DNA from 2 places in the Lysinibacillus sp. FSL R7-0073 genome. Region 1 is predicted to be linked to the other one. Evidence: predicted binding sites of a transcription regulator. Region 1 holds the regulator's gene; the other holds the start of a gene.

Region 1 (10,148 bases):
AATGAAGCAATATTATACTGATCCTGTTACAGAAGAAATCTTATTACCAGCAGCTATTGATTTTCACAATAAAAGATTCACATTCGCTTCTAATATTGATATTTATTAAAAAAGCCCTTTGCGATTGGCTTTTCGCTATAGGTTGAAATGCAGGAGTGATGGATAGCATGTTTAAAGTGACGGATAGCGAGCCAAAAGTGATGGATAAAGCATGAAGTGGCAGATAGCGAGCTAAAAGTGATGGATAAAACTACGAAAGTGGCGGATAGCAATCCAAATGTAGTGGATAAAACTAGAAATGTGACGGATAGCGAATCAAAAGTAGCTGATAATCTTGGGGATGACCCGTCTGCTTTTTTTACTTGAAATGTATTGTTATGATAAAGTAGAAGTAGAAGACAACGCAGGAGGATAATATTATGACAAAGGAAAAATTACTATTATTGGACGGTAATAGTTTAGCATATCGCGCGTTTTTTGCGTTGCCATTGTTGACGAATGATAGTGGTATTCATACTAATGCTGTATACGGCTTTACAACAATGCTACAAAGAATATTAGAGGAAGAGCAACCAACGCAAATTTTAGTTGCTTTTGATGCTGGAAAAACAACATTCCGCCATGAAACCTTTACAGAATATAAAGGTGGACGACAAAAAACGCCACCAGAATTATCGGAGCAATTCCCTTATATACGCAAGCTAATTGATGCTTATGGAATTAAGCAATATGAACAAGACCTATATGAAGCAGATGATATTATCGGGACGCTGGCAAAAGAGGCTTCATCACAGGATATGGATGTTATCATCGTATCTGGAGACCGTGATTTAACGCAGCTTGCGACAGAGCAAGTAACGGTTTATATTACGAAAAAAGGGATTACGGAAATTGAGAGAAACACTCCAGCCTTTATTGCAGAAAAGTACGGTTTAACGCCCCTACAAATTATTGATATGAAAGGCTTAATGGGTGATTCTTCAGATAATATTCCTGGTGTGCCAGGTGTTGGTGAAAAGACTGCTGTCAAATTATTAAAAGAGCATGGCTCCGTTGAGGCACTTTACGAGGCGATGGATACATTGAAAGCTTCTAAAATGAAAGAAAAGCTGGTAGCCAACGAAGAGCAGGCCAAGATGAGTAAGAAGCTGGCAACGATTTTTACAGATGCCCCAATTACCATTTCACTAACTGATCTCGCGTACCATGGACCGAATGAAGAACAATTAATCAATGTATGGCGTGAGCTCGGCTTTAAATCACTGCTCGAGAAAAGTGATTTTACTGTGCAAGAGCAAGAGCAAGCACCTTTTGATTTTGAACAAGTTCAAGAAGTACAACAAGAAGACTTACAAGATGTGATGGCTGTGCATGTTGAGCTAGAGAATGAACATTACCACACTTGTGCCCTACTAGGCATGGCCTTATCTGATGGAACAAAGACTCAATACATTCCTTTTGACATTGTGGCAAAATCAGAAACACTACGTCGCTGGTTAGAGGATTCCTCAAAAATAAAATATATGTCTGATTCCAAAGCGTCTCAAGCAGCATTAAAACGAGCGGGTATTCAATTAGCTGGTGTTGATTTTGATTTAGTGCTTGCTTCGTATATTAATAATCCTGGACTTAGTGGGGATGATGTTGCCACTCTTGCAAGGGAGCTTGGATATTATGATGTACAAGCCGATGAAACGGTTTATGGCAAGGGAGCTAAACGTGCTATACCTGAAATAGATAAGCTTGCACAGCATGTTAGCCGAAAAGCTTATGCTGTCTGGTCATTACAGCCGAAGCTAGAAGCATTATTAAAGGAAAATGAACAATTTGATCTTTATAAAGACTTGGAATTGCCATTGGCCGCCATTTTAGGTGAGATGGAAAGTGAAGGGGTTACCGTTAACCGTGCTACGCTAGTAAAAATGGGTCAAGAGCTTAATGAAAAGCTCGTCGTGCTTGAACAAGAGATTTATGCGGAGGCAGGAGAAACGTTTAATATTAATTCACCAAAACAATTAGGTGTTATTTTATTCGATAAATTAGGTTTACCTGTTATTAAAAAAACGAAGACGGGCTATTCAACGGCTGCTGATGTATTAGAAAAGTTAAAATCAGAGCATGCCATTATTGAATATATTCTGTTATATCGTCAGCTTGGTAAATTACAGTCTACTTATATTGAAGGATTGCTAAAGGAAATCCATGAAAAGGATAGCAAGGTGCATACTCGTTTCCAACAAGCTTTAACCGCTACAGGACGACTAAGCTCAACAGATCCAAATTTACAAAACATCCCTATCCGTTTAGAGGAGGGACGTAAAATCCGTCAAGCATTTGTCCCTTCAAAAGAGGATTGGATACTGTTTTCTGCGGACTATTCGCAAATCGAATTACGCGTACTCGCACATATGTCGGAAGATAAAAATCTTGTAGAGGCCTTCCGTGAAGGGATGGACGTTCATACACGAACAGCGATGGATGTATTCCATGTAGCCGAAGATGAAGTTGATAGTAATATGCGTCGTGCAGCGAAGGCTGTTAACTTTGGGATTGTTTATGGTATCAGTGATTATGGTCTATCACAAAATTTAGATATTACCCGTAAGGAAGCGGCAACTTTTATTGAGAAATATTTCGCTAGTTTCCCAGGTGTTAAACAGTATATGGATGATATTGTACAAAATGCGAAGTTCAATGGCTATGTCACAACAATTTTAAATAGACGTCGTTATTTACCAGATATTACAAGCTCGAACTTTAATTTAAGAAGCTTTGCTGAGCGTACGGCGATGAATACCCCGATTCAGGGAAGTGCCGCGGATATTATTAAAAAAGCGATGATTGATATGGATGCTCGATTAAAAAAAGAAAATATGCAGGCAAAGCTACTTTTACAAGTGCATGATGAGTTAATCTTTGAAGCACCTAAGGAAGAGATTGCGTTGCTAGAAAAAATTGTGCCAGAGGTAATGGAAAATGCAATTGAGCTTTCCGTACCGCTAAAAGTAGATTTTAACCATGGTTCGACATGGTATGAAGCAAAATAAGGAGGGGTTCAAATGCCTGAATTACCAGAGGTAGAAGGTGTCGTCCAGGCATTGAAGCCAAAGGTTGAAGGACGTACAATTCAACATGTTCAGCTTTCTGAAAGGGTACACTTTTCTTTTAGTGAGGGGAAACAATGTATCGTTAAACAAGCAGAGCCTGATGCATTTGAATTAACGTTGTCTGAAATGACGATTACAAAAATGGAACGACGTGCGAAATATATTTTCTTTCACTTATTGAAAGATGAGGTCCCCTATGTTCTTGTTAGTCACTTAGGAATGACAGGCGCATGGTTTGTTGTGAATTCACCAGAAGACATCGATGAAGCAAAATTCCAAAAGCATATACATGCTACATTTAAGATGGCTGATGGTGGTTACTTAATTTATTCAGATATACGACGCTTTGGTGAACTACGATTTCTGGCAAAAATTGAAGATCATGTACCATTAACAAAAATGGCACCAGAGCCGTTTGATGAATTAGCGTGTGATTTTTTTATAACGAAATCAAAATTACCAAAATATGCGAATAAGGCCGTAAAAGAAGTGATTATGGATGGGCAAGTCATTTCGGGCTGTGGCAATATTTATGCAACGGAGGCGTTGTTTGCTCAGAAAATTCATCCTGCTCGAAAAATGAACCGTATAAGTGAGCAGCGTAAACGAGCATTATTTGAGGAGATCGTTGCTGTTTTGCGTCAAAGTATTGAAGCAGGTGGTTCAACCATCTCTGATTATCGAAATATTAATGGGGAAGCTGGGAGCATGCAGAATCGTTTGAAAATGTATGGGAAAAAGTTATGCCCAGCATGCGAAACGGCAACAAGTCAAATGACGATTGGTGGGCGTACATCGGTTTTTTGCCCAAATTGTCAACATTAAAGGGGATTTAACAATGATTATCGGACTTACAGGAAGTATTGCAAGCGGTAAAAGTACAGTAGCAAAAATGATGCTCGAACTAGGATTACCGATTGTTGATGCAGATATTGTAGCGCGAGATGTCGTCGAGCCAGGAACGGAGACATTGGCATTTATTGCAGAAAACTTCGGCCAAGATATTTTACTAGAGGATGGCAATTTAAATCGGACAATGCTCGGAGATATTATTTTTCATGAGCCTGCCAAACGCAAAATTTTAAATGATATTATGCATCCGGCCATTAGAAAGGAAATGCTACGACAACGTGATGCCTATTTAGAGGGCGGTCACGAGCATGTTGTTATGGATATTCCCCTGTTATTTGAAAGTAAGCTTCAGCCTTTTGTAGAGCGTATCATTGTAGTGTCAGTAAGTGAAGAGGTTCAGCTTCGACGTTTAATGGAACGCAATCATTTATCAGAAGAGGATGCCTTAGCGCGCATGCACTCACAGTTACCTATGTCTGTCAAAGAAAAGGGAGCCCATGCAGTTATTTATAATAATGAGAATCTGGAAAATACAGAGGAACAATTAAAAAAAATTCTAGCTTTCTGGGGTGTAATTTAAAGTGTTTCAAACTAAAAATGTGTAGCAAGTAAATCTTGCTACACATTTTTTTATGGGCGAATGCCATAATAAAAGATAATTTTTCAGAAAATAAGAACTTTAATAATATTAGTATATAATGTTCATCTTTTTTAAAATTGTGTTATACTAATCACCATAAAGTATATAATTAATCTGAGTATGTACTCACAGGAGGATTTTTAAATGACAGTATCAATTGCTATTAATGGTTTCGGACGTATCGGACGTATGGTTTTCCGTCAAGCGATCGTACAAGAAAATTTAAATATTGTTGCTATTAACGCTAGCTATCCAGCAGAAACGTTAGCACATTTGATTAAGTATGACACAAATCACGGAACATTTGAGGGTACAGTAGAACCAGCAGGCGATGCTTTAGTTGTAAATGGCAAACGTGTTCAAATTATTAGCGAACGCGATCCATTAAAATTACCTTGGGCTACAATGGGTGTTGATATCGTTATTGAAGCTACAGGTAAATTTAATGAACGTGATAAAGCAGCAATGCACTTAGAAGCGGGTGCGAAAAAAGTTATCTTAACAGCACCTGGTAAAAACGAAGATGTAACAATTGTTTTAGGCGTTAATGATGACAAACTTGATATTGCTAAACATGATGTAATTTCAAACGCTTCTTGTACAACAAACTGCTTAGCACCAGTAGCAAAAGTATTAAATGATACATTTGGTATTGAAAATGGTTTAATGACGACTGTTCATGCTTATACAAACGATCAAAAGAACTTAGATAATCCACATAAAGATTTACGTCGTGCACGTGGGTGTGCACAATCCATTATCCCTACATCTACAGGCGCTGCCAAAGCATTAAAATTAGTTCTACCTGAGTTAGAAGGTAAAATTCATGGTATGGCACTTCGCGTTCCAACACCAAATGTTTCTTTAGTTGACCTTGTGGTAGATTTAAATACAGATGTAACAGTTGATGCTGTTAATGCAGCATTCGTAAAAGCTGCAACAGAAGGTCCAATGAAAGGCATTTTAAATTTCTCAGTTGAACCACTAGTATCTTCTGATTACAACACAACTACTTACTCATCAACAGTCGATGGACTTTCCACAATGGTATTAGGTAACCGTAAAGTGAAAGTACTTGCTTGGTATGATAATGAGTGGGGTTACTCTGCACGCGTTGTTGACCTAGTGAAAAAAGTGGCTAATGCATTAGAAACGGTAAACGCATAATATTTTCATTTTGAGCACATTGAAATCTAACTGATTTCAATGTGCTTTTTTTAAAAAACTTTCCTTGTACTTTAGGTGCTTTAGGTTTATCATGAGCTCACTACGTGAATGCACTTTTCTTATATGTAGGAAATTTGTTATAATAGAAATATTAAATTGTTGTAAACCAGGAGAGTAATTATATGAGATGTCCATCTTGCCAATTTAACGGAACGCGTGTTGTGGATTCGAGGCCAGTAGATGATAATAAAGAAATTCGTAGACGTCGTGAATGTGAGTCATGTGGCTTCCGTTTTACAACGTTTGAAAAAATTGAAGAGACCCCATTAGTTGTAGTGAAAAAAGAAGGTTCACGAGAGGAATTTAGCCGTGAAAAGGTACTTCGTGGACTTATTCGTGCCTGTGAGAAACGCCCAGTTGCGCTTGATATACTGGAGCAACTTGTCCTATCAATTGAAAAAGATCTTCGTCGTATTGGAAATTCAGAAGTACGCTCAGAAGATGTCGGTGAATTGGTAATGGATCGCTTAGCCAAAATTGATGAGGTGGCGTATGTCCGTTTTGCATCGGTCTACCGACAGTTTAAGGATATCAATGTCTTTATCGAGGAGATTAAAGATATTATTCAACGTCAAACGGAGCAGAAATCATAGAAAATAGAGAGGATGAATGACGTTGATTCATTTATTTAAGGAATTGCAGCCTGGCGATCCTTTTGACATTCGTCTACCTCATGCATTTTCTACTCAAGAGCGTCAATTAGTAACATTATTCTATCAACCGTTAACGGGCTCAGACCCTATAAGCCTTTATTTAACTTTATGGGCAGAAGCAGAGCAGATACCAAAGCCGCAAATGACACATTATTATTTAATGAATGTGCTCGGTCTGCCTATTGGTAAAGTGTTTGAGGCGCGTATAGCCCTTGAAGCGATTGGTTTACTACGTACATGGAAAAAAGAAAATGCTGGTGAGCGAAGTTTTTTATATGAGCTGCAGCGCCCATTAGATGCGGAAAGCTTTATGAAAGACCCGTTGTTATCGATGTTTTTATTTAGCAAAATTGGAGAGCAGGCCTATCGTAATTTACGGCAACGTTTTATATCCCCTGTGAGGGACGCGGATTTTAAAGATGTATCTCGTGCCTTTATAGATGTCTATAAGCCCGTTCATTCCAATATTCCATCAGATTTACAAGTGGATACGAATCGTAAGGATAAACAACAAAGGGTGTATCCTTTTTATTTGGAGCAATTTGACTTCGATCTGTTGCAAGCAGGTTTATCTGAGCAATTGGTGCCATCCAATTTACTGACATTAGAAGTTCGTGAGGCTATTGCTAAGCTGGCATTTCTATATCATTTAACAGCGCTTGATATGCAAAAAGTAGTAATTCTTGCTTTAGACGATGATTTAGGGATTTCACAGGAGCGCTTACGCAAGGCAGCTGCTGATTTCTACAAGTTAACGATGTCAAAAGAGCCCCCCAAAATAGCGAGAGTTAGCGAGCCGTTGCCAGTGGAAGAAACCGGACAAAAATCGAAGGATCAGGAGCTACAACACTATTTAGAGACTACGGCTCCTATTCAAGTGTTGCGTGACATTAATAATGGGAAAGAACCTTTGCAAACCTCTGTGCAACTTGCAGAAAGTTTAATTGTGCAGCACGGCATGCCGATTGGGGTAGTCAATGCGTTACTTGAGTATGTTATGTTAACAACGGATATGAAGTTACCTAAAAAATATGTGGAAACAATTGCGGATCATTGGGTTCGTAAAAATATCCAAACTGCTAAAGAAGCAATGGAACTTGCACGCCAAGAGCATGATAAATATACAACTTGGAAAAACAAACCTCAAACAACCACTAAAACAAGCCAGCGAGGTAAGGGACGTTCAGGACATCAACGAGAAGAAAAAGTCCCCGAGTGGTTTTATAAACGTGATGAGAAACAAGAGGAAAGTACTTCTAGCACGATAGATTTTGAAAAAGAACGTCAAAAAATCTTAGAGATGCTAGGGAAAAGTGAATAGTAAAGAAGGTGAGCAACAATCGAACCTATAAATGGACCATTAAAACGAGCTATTAATGTACCCTCGTTTCAAGAACGCTATGAAGCCATGCGACGTGAAATTTTAGAAAATCCACGCGTACAAGAATTTCTAGCACGTCATGCAGATGAATTAAGCTATGATAATATCGAACGAAATTTACCTAAGCTCCATGAATTTATTAGTCAATCTACGGAATGCTGTGGTTGTGATAACACAGAACATTGTACAAACTATTTAAAAGGCTTCCTTCCTACTTTAAGGGTAGTTCGGAATACAGTTGAAATTGATTATGTACGCTGTGAGCAAAAAATCAGAGAAGAAGAGCGTCGGGATGTCGCGAATATGATTGCCAGTATGCATATGCCCAAAGATGTGCTACAAGCAACGATTCACGATTTAAGTATTGATGATGAGTCTCGCGTGATGATTGCCCAAAAAGCAGCACAATTTGTAAAAGCGACAAAAGAATCAAATCATTTACCATCAAAAGGTTTTTACTTATACGGTAAATTCGGTGTAGGGAAGTCTTTTGTGCTTGGTGCACTTGCCAATGAATTAGCGTCTATTAAAATACGTTCAGTTGTTGTCTTCGTGCCAGAATTTTTACGGGAAATGAAAAATGCTATTGGCGATAATACATTGAATGAAAAAATAGACTATATTAAAAAGGCACCTGTTTTAATGCTTGATGATTTAGGGGCAGAAACAATGACCGCCTGGACACGGGATGAAATTTTAGGGACTATTTTCCATTATCGGATGGCTGAACAATTGCCAACGTTTATTACATCTAATTTTAATTATGGAGAATTAGAGCACCATTTAGCCCAATCGCAAAAAGGTGATATTGAGGTTGTCAAGGCAGGGCGTATAATGGAGCGTATAAAAGCCTTAACAGAGCCAATTGAAATGCGTGGCAATAACCGTAGGATGTAACATTGGTAGTTGCATTTTTCGACAATCGAGCGTATACTGACTCATATACTAAATATCAATATGCATTGATGAGGACATGAATTTTGTGTATCAGCTTCTAGAGAGGGAAGTCAACGGCTGAAAGCTTCCTAGTATGAACGCATCATTTACTACCTGCTGAGCAGCGAAAGGGATAATCTTTCGCCGGTCCCTAGCCCGTTAGCTAGCCTTGAGCTTCGTCTGACTTGATAAGTCGGAAGGAAGAAGGGTGGAACCACGAGCATACGCTTCGTCCCTTTCGTGAGGGACGGGGCTTTTTTTATTTTTGTGGAAAGACCTCGCTCAATCCGAGTTGGAGAGCGCTCATAAAAGCAGCCGTATCACTTTATTCATTAGTCAACATTCCATCAATCATTATGTATTCAACAAAAACAAAGGAGTGCAACGAATATGTCAGAAATGATTAAATTAACTTTCCCAGATGGCGCTGTAAAGGAATTTGTAAAAGGTACATCAACAGATGACGTAGCCTTATCAATCAGCCCTGGCTTACGAAAAAAAGCTTACGCAGGTAAAATTAACGGTGTATTAGTAGATTTAAAAACACCAATCGAAGAAGATGCTGCAATTGCTATTATCACACAAGATGATGCAGAAGCACTTGAGATTTTACGTCACTCAACAGCCCACTTAACAGCACAGGCAATTAAACGTTTATTCCCAGATGTAAAACTGGGTATTGGACCTGTTATCGATGGTGGATTCTACTACGATATTGATTCTCCTACACCAATCACTGCCGAAGATCTACCAGCAATTGAAAAGGAAATGAAAAAAATTATTGCTGAAAATCTAGAGGTAGAACGTAAAAATGTAAGTCGTGCGGAAGCACAAGCAATGTATGAAAAAATTGGCGATGAATATAAATTAGAATTACTAGAAGCAATCCCTGCAGATGAACAAGTGTCCATTTATTATCAAGGGGAGTTTTTCGATCTTTGCCGTGGTATTCACGTACCATCTACTGGTAAACTTCGCGAGTTCAAGCTGTTATCATTAGCAGGTGCCTATTGGAGAGGAAACTCTGATAACAAAATGCTACAACGTATTTATGGCACAGCGTTCTTCAAAAAAGAAGAATTAAAACATCACCTACAAATGCTAGAAGAAGCAAAAGAACGGGATCACCGTAAAATCGGGAAGGAATTAGAGCTATTTACAACTTCTCAAAAGGTTGGCCAAGGCTTACCACTTTGGTTACCAAATGGTGCAACAATTCGTCGTGTTATTGAGCGTTATATCGTCGATAAAGAATTATCTCTTGGATATAAGCATGTTTATACACCTGTATTAGGTTCAAAAGAGCTTTATCAAACTTCTGGTCACTGGGATCATTACCAGGATTCTATTTT
Region 2 (10,148 bases), 480 kb from region 1:
TTTTTGGACATACAAAGATTTCACTAGTTTGAGGAAATGGGTAAATACGAAAGGCTTATGTGGGTGAAGGCCATCAAAGTAATCTCTAAATGATGATGGGACGAGTGCTGGGAAGAGGAAGCGGATCATTTATTATATGTAAAATGCAATAAATAGCCACTTAAAATTTTGCAATAGATATAATATAGTAGAAACTCTGAATTTTTTGTATAAAAAGAAGCCGTCTCCTAGTTCTTTGAGACGACTTTTTTAGGGAAATATTAATATTTTTTGGCTTTTATTTTACCTGTCCAAGTTTTGAATCCACCTTGAAGTTGGTAAATTTGGTTGTACCCACGTTTTTTAAGAAATAGTGCAGCACGTGAGCTACGGCCTGTATTTTGACAGTATAAATATACTGGTAAATCTGGGCGAATTTCTTTATAACGTTGACGTAATGTTGTGGAAGGAACGTTTCGTGCTCCAAGAATGTGACCAGCATCAAATTCTTTTTGTTCACGAACATCGATTAGTTGTGCTTTACGATAGCCTTCAATAAATTGTTCTTGTGTTAAGTTGGTTACAGCTTTTTTGAGTCTTAGTGCATTAATACCGATGTATGCAATTATGACTACTAAAACGACACCGATTGTGATAAGTATGTCCAAGATTTTCTTACCCCTTTCTATCTTCTTTATTATTATAAAAGATGCGCTAGCGATAGTCCAATGAGTTTGATAAAATTAACTAGATTGTGGCGAATTCGTCGATATCGTTTCAAAAGCAACAACTTGAACTGTAACGTAATCTTCGTTAAGGTTGAACCGCAGGTGGGGCCTGAGGTATTTTTATAAATTGTAGGAGATGAACATATGACAACTTGGTATTTTTTAAATTCAGGGAAATGTAGTCCTTCTTTTAATATGGCACTAGATGAAGCATTACTTGATTGGCATAGTGAGGGGTTAATTCCACCAGTCATTCGTTTTTATGAGTGGGAACCAGCAACATTATCAATCGGTTATTTTCAGCAGGCCAAAAAAGATATAAATTTAGATGCTGTACGTGAGCAAGGCTTAGGTTTTGTACGTCGACCAACTGGTGGACGAGCTGTATTGCATGAGCATGAGCTTACATATAGTGTCATCGTAACAGAAAGCTATCCAAATATGCCAGAGTCAGTGACAGAGGCGTACCGTGTGCTAAGTGAGGGAATCTTGCAAGGTTTCCATAACCTAGGGATGGATGCCTATTTTAGTGTCCCTGATACAGAGGAGAAAAGAGCAGACTTAAAGAGTCCGAAAAGTGCTGTATGCTTTGATGCTCCAAGCTGGTATGAGCTAGTAGTCGAAGGGAAAAAAATAGCGGGAAGTGCGCAAACACGTCAAAAAGGTGTTATATTGCAGCATGGTGCCATTTTATTAGATTTAGATCAGGAGAAGTTATTATCGGTCTTTAATTTTTCGAGTGAAGAAGCGAAGGATCGTATGCGCAGAAAATTACCAGAAAAAGCAGTAGCGATTAACAGTCTTGTGGAAGAACCTGTGACAGTTGAACAATGTGTCACTGCTTTTCGAGATGGTTTTGCAAAATCGTTGCAAATTGAATTAAAACCATTTACACTTTCTGAGGAGCAGTTAGAATATGTCCGTGCATTAGAAGAAAAAAAATATGCATCTGATGAGTGGAACTTCAAAAAGTAAAAAATGGTATAAAAAAATATTTTTTAGCGTTCAATCCTTGCTATTACAAGTAGTTCTGATTCTATTGAAAAAAGCAAGAGTTGAATTGAAAATCTATATATAGTATCTTTTTAAAAGACATATACACAATATGTAGTGTTTAACAACACATGATATTGTGTATTTATTTTGTAAGGGAGGCAAAACGATGGTACTCACAAATCATCAACCCGATGTAAACAATCAATTTGAACAGTTAAACAAAGATATCGAACAATTCCCGCAGGTACACCCTGTAACGCCTGATATGCATATCACGCACAAAGGTGTATCAAGACTTGTCATGATCGATCGCTACTCGTTTAAAGACACAGAAAAGAAAACACTGAAAGCCGGTGACTTTGTTGTTTTAACGGTAAAAGCTGATCCAAAATTCCCTGCACGTGGTTTAGGGACAATTCAAAAGCTGGACATGACTACAAAAACAGCAGATATTTTGATTGAGGAAGATTATCGTAGTGCTTTAGACGATCCAAAAGAGCAAGAAACGGGTGTGATTACGCGTTCAATTGACGTGCTAGAGAAGCCTCTTGAGATTTTTTATGAACAAATCGCTAAACGAAATGCAACAGGACTGGCGGTTGTTGAAAAAACGCCAGAAAAACGCCAAGAATGGTTTGAAAAATTTTATGAGCAATTAGTGTCCTTAAAGTTCATTCCAGCAGGACGAGTAATATACGGAGCAGGATCTGAAACAGATGTAACATTCTTTAACTGTTACGTAATGCCTTTTGTCGCTGATTCACGTGAAGGTATTAGTGATCACCGTAAGCAAGTAATGGAAATTATGAGCCGTGGTGGTGGAGTAGGAACAAATGGTTCCACATTACGTCCACGCAACACACTGGCACGTGGTGTAAACGGTAAATCATCTGGTTCTGTTTCTTGGTTAGATGATATTGCTAAATTAACACATCTTGTAGAGCAAGGTGGCTCACGTCGTGGAGCACAAATGATTATGCTTGCCGATTGGCATCCAGATATTGTGGAGTTTATTATTTCGAAAATGCAAAACCCACGTATTCTGCGTTACCTAATTGAAAATACAACGGATGAAACAATCATTCGTCTAGCTAAAGAAAAATTAAACTTCAAGCCACTTTCTATGCAGGAAGAAGCTATGTATCAAGGCATTGTAAACTATAAAAGCATTGAAGGTTTAGGTGGATTTGATACAGCAATTATTCGTGAGGCTGAAAATAAATTACGTGATGGTGGCACATATACTGTTCATAACTCAGAGTTCTTAACGGGTGCAAACATCTCCGTAACATTAACAAAAGAATTTATGGAAGCTGTTGAAAACGATGCTGATTTCGAACTGCGTTTCCCAGCGGTTGAAGAATACTCGAAAGAAGAAATGCACGCTTACAACACAGAATGGCATAATGTAGGTGACGTTCGCGAATGGGAGAAAATGGGTTATAAAATCCGCACATATCGCACGATCAAAGCGAAAGAATTGTGGAATTTAATTAACGTATGTGCAACATACTCTGCAGAGCCAGGAATTTTCTTTATCGACAATGCGAATGATATGACGAATGCAAAGGCATATGGTCAAAGCGTTGTAGCAACTAATCCATGTGGGGAACAGCCACTTGCGCCATACTCAGTGTGTAACTTGGCAGCAGTAAACCTTGCACAATTTGCAAATAAAGACAACCAAACTGTAGATTACGAAGCACTACGTGAAACGGTTCGTGTAGGCGTTCGTATGCAGGATAATGTTATTGATGCAACACCATATTTCTTAGAAGAAAACCGTGTACAAGCACTAGGTGAGCGTCGTGTTGGTTTAGGCGTAATGGGCTTAGCTGATTTACTCATTTATTGTGAGAAAGAATACGGTTCTGAAGCAGGTAATGCTTTAGTCGATGAAATCTTTAAAACAATTGCTGAAACAGCGTATGAGGCGTCTACAGAGCTTGCTAAAGAGCGTGGAAGCTTCCCATTCTTAGTAGGTGCTACGGACGAAGAAACAGCTCGTTTACGTAAAGCTTTTACAGAAACAGGCTTTATGCAAAAAATGCCTGCTCACATCAAGGAGCAAATTTTAGAAACAGGTATCCGTAACTCGCATTTATTAACGGTTGCCCCAACTGGTTCAACAGGAACAATGGTAGGCGTAGCAACAGGTCTTGAGCCATACTTCTCCTTCACTTACTATCGTTCTGGTCGTCTAGGTAAGTTTATTGAAGTAAAAGCTGAAATTGTAAAAGAATATTTAGATCGTCATCCAGAGGCTAATGAGCAAGAGCTTCCAGAATGGTTTGTAACGGCAATGGAGCTAAAACCAGAGGCACATGCTGATGTACAATGTATTATTCAAAAGTGGATTGATTCATCGATCTCTAAAACAGTAAATGCACCAAAAGGCTATACTGTACAACAAGTTGAAAAAGTATACGAGCGACTATATAAAGGTGGCGCTAAAGGTGGTACGGTCTATGTGGATGGTAGCCGTGATTCACAGGTACTTACGCTAAAAGCTGAAGAAAATGATATGGATCAATTATCATTTGAAGAAGAATTAGTAGAAGAACATACAAAACGTCCAGTCGTATTAGTTGATACGATTCAAGCACTAGAGTCCACGACGGTAATTGGCTCGGACGTAGGAAATACATGTCCAGTATGTCGTAAAGGAACAGTCGAAGAAATGGGCGGCTGTAATACATGTACAAACTGTGGCGCACAGTTAAAATGCGGCCTGTAAAATCGTAGAAAATGCTATCTTGTAGCTTTAAATAAAGCCATGATGAAACACCCCTTAGATTATTTTAATCCAAAGGGGTGTTTTTATGTCTTAACGAACTTTGGTTGTAATGCTGGCATTGGCAAATCAATAAAGTTTGTAGTCCGATATTGAATATCAATAGTAAAAGGAAATTTTTCATTTCAAATAGAATATATATATTGAATTAATAGATGGGGGATAAAAAATGAATAACTATCTTAACAGAATTTCTCAAGACTTAATAAATTCAAATTTGAATCACTATTGGTCAGGATTTCAATCGGTTGCTTACGCACTATATGATAAAAATTATGTTTATTTATTTAACCATCCTAGAATGAAAAGAAGTGAACAAAATCATTATCAGATTTTTAATTGGGATGAGCGATTTATAGGTTGTACACTTATTCTCTATAATGATTATCCAACAGCAATTGTAAATATGGATTTGTGTGAGAATTATGAAAGTTTATATTCTCTTCTTGTCCATGAACTGTTCCACGGTTTTCAGTATGTGAAAGGTGAAACGCGGTTTGCAGATGAAATTTTGGGAATTACATATCCGTTATCAAAAGAAAATGTGGAATTACGAAATCAGGAAAGAATCAACCTTTTTAGTGCTGTGCTAGAAAACAATATTATTAAAAAGAAACTATATCTTAATACGTTCATTGCTCTTAGAGAAAAAAGGGCTAATAAGTTCCCTAATAATTTATTATATGAAAGCTTAATTGAAACAATTGAAGGACCCGCGTGGTATGTTGAACTCAAGGCTTTCGCAGAAAAAACTCCGATAGCTTACGAATCCGTTTTAAAAAAATATGGGCAAAACCTAAAGGACAAATATGAGTCCACATCTAATATACGGAAGAGTTGTTATAGTTCAGGTTTGTTTATGTGTTTGTTACTAGATGAGTTTTCACCAGGTTGGAAAGAAAGTTTTTGGGGGGAAGAGGAAACATTATACGATATAATTAAACAACTTTCGGATAATTTGGTAAAAATAAATCAGGTAGAAATAAGTTCTGAAACAGAAGAAGTAATTAATTTTGCTATAGAATGTAGAAAAACTACATTTGAAAGCTTTGAACAACAAAAAGGAATTCATTTATTTATTGAAGGTAAAATAGATGCTAAATCTTTTGACCCGATGAATATCGTCTCATTCGAATATAAATTTTTACATAAAAATTTTCTAAAAGTAAGAATTAACAATGAAGAATATCTTGTACAGCAACCTGTAATTGCCTATTGTAAAGATCAGCTTCAAAATATCATTAAATTACATCTGATCCTAAAGAATAATCCTATTAAAAATGCCGATTCACTTACAATTGATGGAATAGGAGTAATCAAGGGAATGTATCAGAAACACGAAAATGTTTTGTATCTATATGTAAATTAGGACCATTTCTTTGTTAACTAATAAAATAATCAATCTATCTTTAATACAGTTAGTAAAAATAGAAAAAAGCTGTCATTTTGATCAATCTTCTTTAAAATGACAGATTTTTAAATACGTATAATTAAGGGATATTAATAATCAACATTCATTGTACTCAGCATTATTTCTTCAAAGAAGAGGATAGATATGTTATTTAACATGCAAATTTGAAGGAGTATACGCCAATATGTGGAATTAAAATAATGTCCGATCTATTGTAATAAAGTTTGACGACAAGACCTATTTTGTAAAGTACTTGCTAATGACTTGTTCATTTTAAGGCTTGTTTGTTAAGGGTTCTCATACATCCACCTAGGTGAAAAAATGTTGAAAGGGGAGAAAGAAATGAGTGTAGTAATTTTTAATGGAGTGCGTTCTGAAGAAAGTGTTCAATTTGAAAAGTTGTTATTTTCCCAGAGTAATAAAATGAGTTTTTCTAGTGTTGAAAATGCTAAACAGTTCATCGAACAAAGAGCAACTGTGAATAATCAGCCTTATGTCATTGGAGAAGATGTTCAATTTTTAAGTGTTAGGGACGAACAAACTTTTGAGGATATGCAAGTTTTTACATTAAATGATCAAAAGTCCTCGAAACAAAAAGTGATTCTCTATATTCATGGTGGCGCTTGGACGAATCAACCGTTAAATTTACACTGGCTGTTCATGGATAAAATGGCGCAAGCATTACAGGCAAAAGTTATTGCTCCGATTTATCCAAAAGTACCTCATTTTAACCATAAGGATACGTACCAAAAAATGCTTCATCTATATAATAGAATTTTAGAGACGGTTGAAAGCTCCAGTCAATTAACTATTATAGGAGATTCTGCAGGAGGCAATATAGCACTTGGTTTGGCCCAGCTTTTAAAGCAAAACCATTTGCCGCAGCCGCAAGATATTATTTTACTCTCAGCTTGTGTTGACCTAAGTCTAGAAAATCCTCTTATCCCTGAATATGAAGAAAAGGACCCTATGCTTGCTAGTGAAGGAATGGGAGTCATCACAAACATATGGGCAGCTGATAAGGATTTAAAAGACCCATTGATTAGTCCAATTTATGGTGATTTTCAGGGTCTAGCGAGTATTACTCATTTTATTGGTACCCATGAAAGTTTATATCCAGATGCAGTAAAGTTTGATGAACAACTAAGCGAGCAAGGGATTGATATTACAACCTTTGTTTATCCTAAAATGAACCATGTGTTTGTTGTCATGCCCATCCCCGAAGCACTAGACGCTCAACAGAAAATTATAAACATTATTCATAGTAAAGTGTTGAGATAGAGTGTGGAGATTCCAAGTGTGTTTTGATTTTTCAAAACACGCTTTTTTTATTTACTGTTATAATAGACTGATTTTTACTCTAAACCCCTCACATCTCCATTGTTTAAACGAAAATTAAATTGTAAAGCTAGCTTGACATACCAAAAGATGTAAAGTAAACTTTACTTATTACTAAATGTACAGTTTACTTTACATTTAATGAGGAGGCATTATGAAAAATAGAATTCGTGAATTGCGGAAATCGAAAAAGATTACGCAGGAGGATTTGTCTAAGGTAGTTGGTGTCTCACGACAATCTATCATTGCAATTGAATCGGGAAAATTCAATCCATCATTAGAGCTTGCCTACAATATTTCAAAAGCGTTCAACTGCACGATTGAGGAAGTTTTTATTTTCGAAGAGGAGGGAATGGCGTAATGGAATTTTCTATAGGGGGTATTTTGGGACTGTACGGCGGGATGATTTTTGGCATCCTTGGCTGGTGGTTCGGAAGGAAGAAAGCGAAGAAAAATAGAGGCTTAGATGAAGTACACGACCATATTTGGCAAAAGGCGAAATCTTATTCATGGTATTTGACGTTAGCAGCAATTTATATTTTCTTTTCTTTAGTAGTGTTTGGGATTAAATTAAGCACTGCCATGGTTTTAGCTGTACTTTTATTTGTACACTTAGGGAGCTGGGCGATCATTGGGCTCATTTTGACTATTAACATGTACAGTCCAATACCTTTTAAGCCTTCTTATGTGAAGTTAGGTATAAGCATCAATGTCGCATCTATACTTATTTTTACCATTATCTCGATCATAACAAATAATTGGCTGTTTTTATTATTCAGTATTTTACCTAGTATGATGGGTATATTTACTGCACTTACAGTCAATAGGAAAGATTTTAAGTAAGTTAAGTTGTACGTTTCACCCCTTTGGATAGGTTTATCTAGCTACGATTATAACATTTAAAAGAAAAATGCAAGGCTAGCATCTATATAAAAAAAGGCAGGTCCAACAACATACGTTGGGACTGCCTTTTACTTAATCATGATTTAATGTTGCTGCAATTTCTGGTTGTTGCTCTACTTGAAGTAGCATATTAAAGGATGCAATGGCAACTTCCACTTGATCATCCTTAGGTTCGCGAGTTGTTAGCAATTGAAGCCATAGACCAGGATAGCCAAGGAATCGTAATACAGGGATATTACGGCAAGCATTTGTCGCCTGTAATACTTCAAATGATATTCCTAGTACTACTGGAATTAATAAAATACGATCTAAAATACGTAGCCACAGCGGGTCAGTTGGCACAAAGAAATATAAGAACATGCCGACAAAGACTGTGAAAAGAATAAAGCTACTACCACAACGATAGTGTAGACGTGATTGTGCTTGGACGTTCTCAACTGTAATGTCTAAACCAGCTTCATAGCAGTTGATGACTTTATGCTCCGCTCCATGGTACTGAAATACTCGTTTGATTAGAGGCGTTAACGAGATAAAATATAAATATGTGAGCAGTAATAGTAGTTTAATACCGCTTTCTAGTAAAATTTGGCCTGTTTTTCCTTCAATCCATTTAGAGAAAAAATCAGCTATAAAAACTGGAATTAGTGTAAAGGCAAATTTTCCAAATAAAAAGGAAAGAATACCTACTACAGCAACGCCAAGTATCATTTGAAGTTTGGATCCTTCTTCTTTATTATCTTCTTCTTCACCAGGTACTACGTCATAACGATCCCCTGCAAATTGCATATGACGAGAACCTAAGCCTGCTGATTCAATCAGCGCGACAACGCCACGAACAAATGGGATTTTTTTAAGCTTTTGTAAAATAGGCTTTTGTACTTTTTTAAAATGATAATAATCAATGGAATCATCGTTACGACGAATGGCTGTAACTGTATGATCCTTTCCTCCGAACATCACACCTTCTAATTGTGCTTGTCCCCCGTATACAGGTGAATTGCTCAAGGCTAACACCACTCTCTTTATATATTTCAACTGTACCATTGTACTAAATTTAGTCAAAAACCTCTACAGTTACGCATAGTAAATTTTCTATATGGCTACACTAATCGTACATTTTAGGAAATGATTAGTGGGCAAAGGAGGAAATATTGTGAAAATAGGGACAATAACATCACTTGTAAATGCTCTTGTTTTAGCCTTGTGCTTAAAAGGTTTGCATTATTTTAATCTTATTAAATGGCATCCAATTGGGTTTTATAAAAAATGGGGATGGTTTGAAGAAAGCTCTAATTTATTTCACTGGACCTTCTTTATATTTCTTCTATTCATCATCGGATTGTTTGTATATATGACTATGCGCTATGTCTATGTCATTCCAGCGGTCTTTTCTTCGCTACTGCTAGGGCTTTTTGTGACGATTTTATTAGAGTGGATTGCATTAGATTTACCATTACAACTTTCTTCCTTTAAAAAACTTTCGATTCCATTCATAGTTGTCGTGGTTTGCCTTTTACGCTTCTTGTTAGAAACAGCCAATTTTCATCAGAGGGAGCATACGGCGCAAAAAGGAAATTAGTTGCTGTATGCGCCGTGTATGATAAAATAAATGGCAAGTACATAGAAAGAGGCGAATAGAAGCGTGAAGTTATTATGTTTGAATGGACCTAACTTAAACCGACTTGGAAAAAGAGAGCCACATATTTATGGACATGAAACATTGGATGATGTTAAAGAAAATGTTCAAAATCTTGCGGCTTCTTTAGGTGCCACAGTTGAATTTCGTCAATCCAATCACGAAGGGGTACTTGTGGACTGGGTGCATGAAGCAGAAGACGAAAAGTATGATGGCATTATCTTTAATCCTGGTGCATATACCCATACAAGCATCGCGTTACATGATGCCATTGCAGGGATTACGGTGCCAGTAATCGAAGTACATATTTCCAATATCCATAAACGTGAGGCTTTCCGTCATCATTCCTATCTTGCTCCGGCC

The links. The regulator NrdR, encoded in region 1, represses ribonucleotide reductase genes. The targets are predictions, from matches to a motif close to AACACNATATATNGTGTT.
Region 2: the regulator NrdR is predicted to act here: its motif matches at 1,805-1,822, upstream of MKY88_RS15255 (vitamin B12-dependent ribonucleotide reductase).

Annotation. Positions count from the first base shown of each region.
Region 1 is NZ_JBBPAS010000001.1:3,542,639-3,552,786, reverse strand. Features, by position in the region: gene MKY88_RS17810 (hypothetical protein) at 241-366, shown strand; gene polA (DNA polymerase I) at 420-3,047, shown strand; gene mutM (bifunctional DNA-formamidopyrimidine glycosylase/DNA-(apurinic or apyrimidinic site) lyase) at 3,060-3,932, shown strand; gene coaE (dephospho-CoA kinase) at 3,946-4,539, shown strand; gene MKY88_RS17790 (glyceraldehyde-3-phosphate dehydrogenase) at 4,744-5,766, shown strand; gene nrdR (transcriptional regulator NrdR) at 5,949-6,419, shown strand; gene MKY88_RS17780 (replication initiation and membrane attachment family protein) at 6,436-7,800, shown strand; gene dnaI (primosomal protein DnaI) at 7,828-8,757, shown strand; gene thrS (threonine--tRNA ligase) at 9,187-10,148, shown strand, end outside.
Region 2 is NZ_JBBPAS010000001.1:3,060,305-3,070,452, reverse strand. Features, by position in the region: gene MKY88_RS15265 (rhodanese-like domain-containing protein) at 261-647, opposite strand; gene MKY88_RS15260 (lipoate--protein ligase family protein) at 852-1,682, shown strand; gene MKY88_RS15255 (vitamin B12-dependent ribonucleotide reductase) at 1,870-4,440, shown strand; gene MKY88_RS15250 (hypothetical protein) at 4,667-5,866, shown strand; gene MKY88_RS15245 (alpha/beta hydrolase) at 6,251-7,189, shown strand; gene MKY88_RS15240 (helix-turn-helix transcriptional regulator) at 7,401-7,607, shown strand; gene MKY88_RS15235 (hypothetical protein) at 7,607-8,089, shown strand; gene MKY88_RS15230 (DUF1385 domain-containing protein) at 8,222-9,193, opposite strand; gene MKY88_RS15225 (hypothetical protein) at 9,303-9,728, shown strand; gene aroQ (type II 3-dehydroquinate dehydratase) at 9,792-10,148, shown strand, end outside.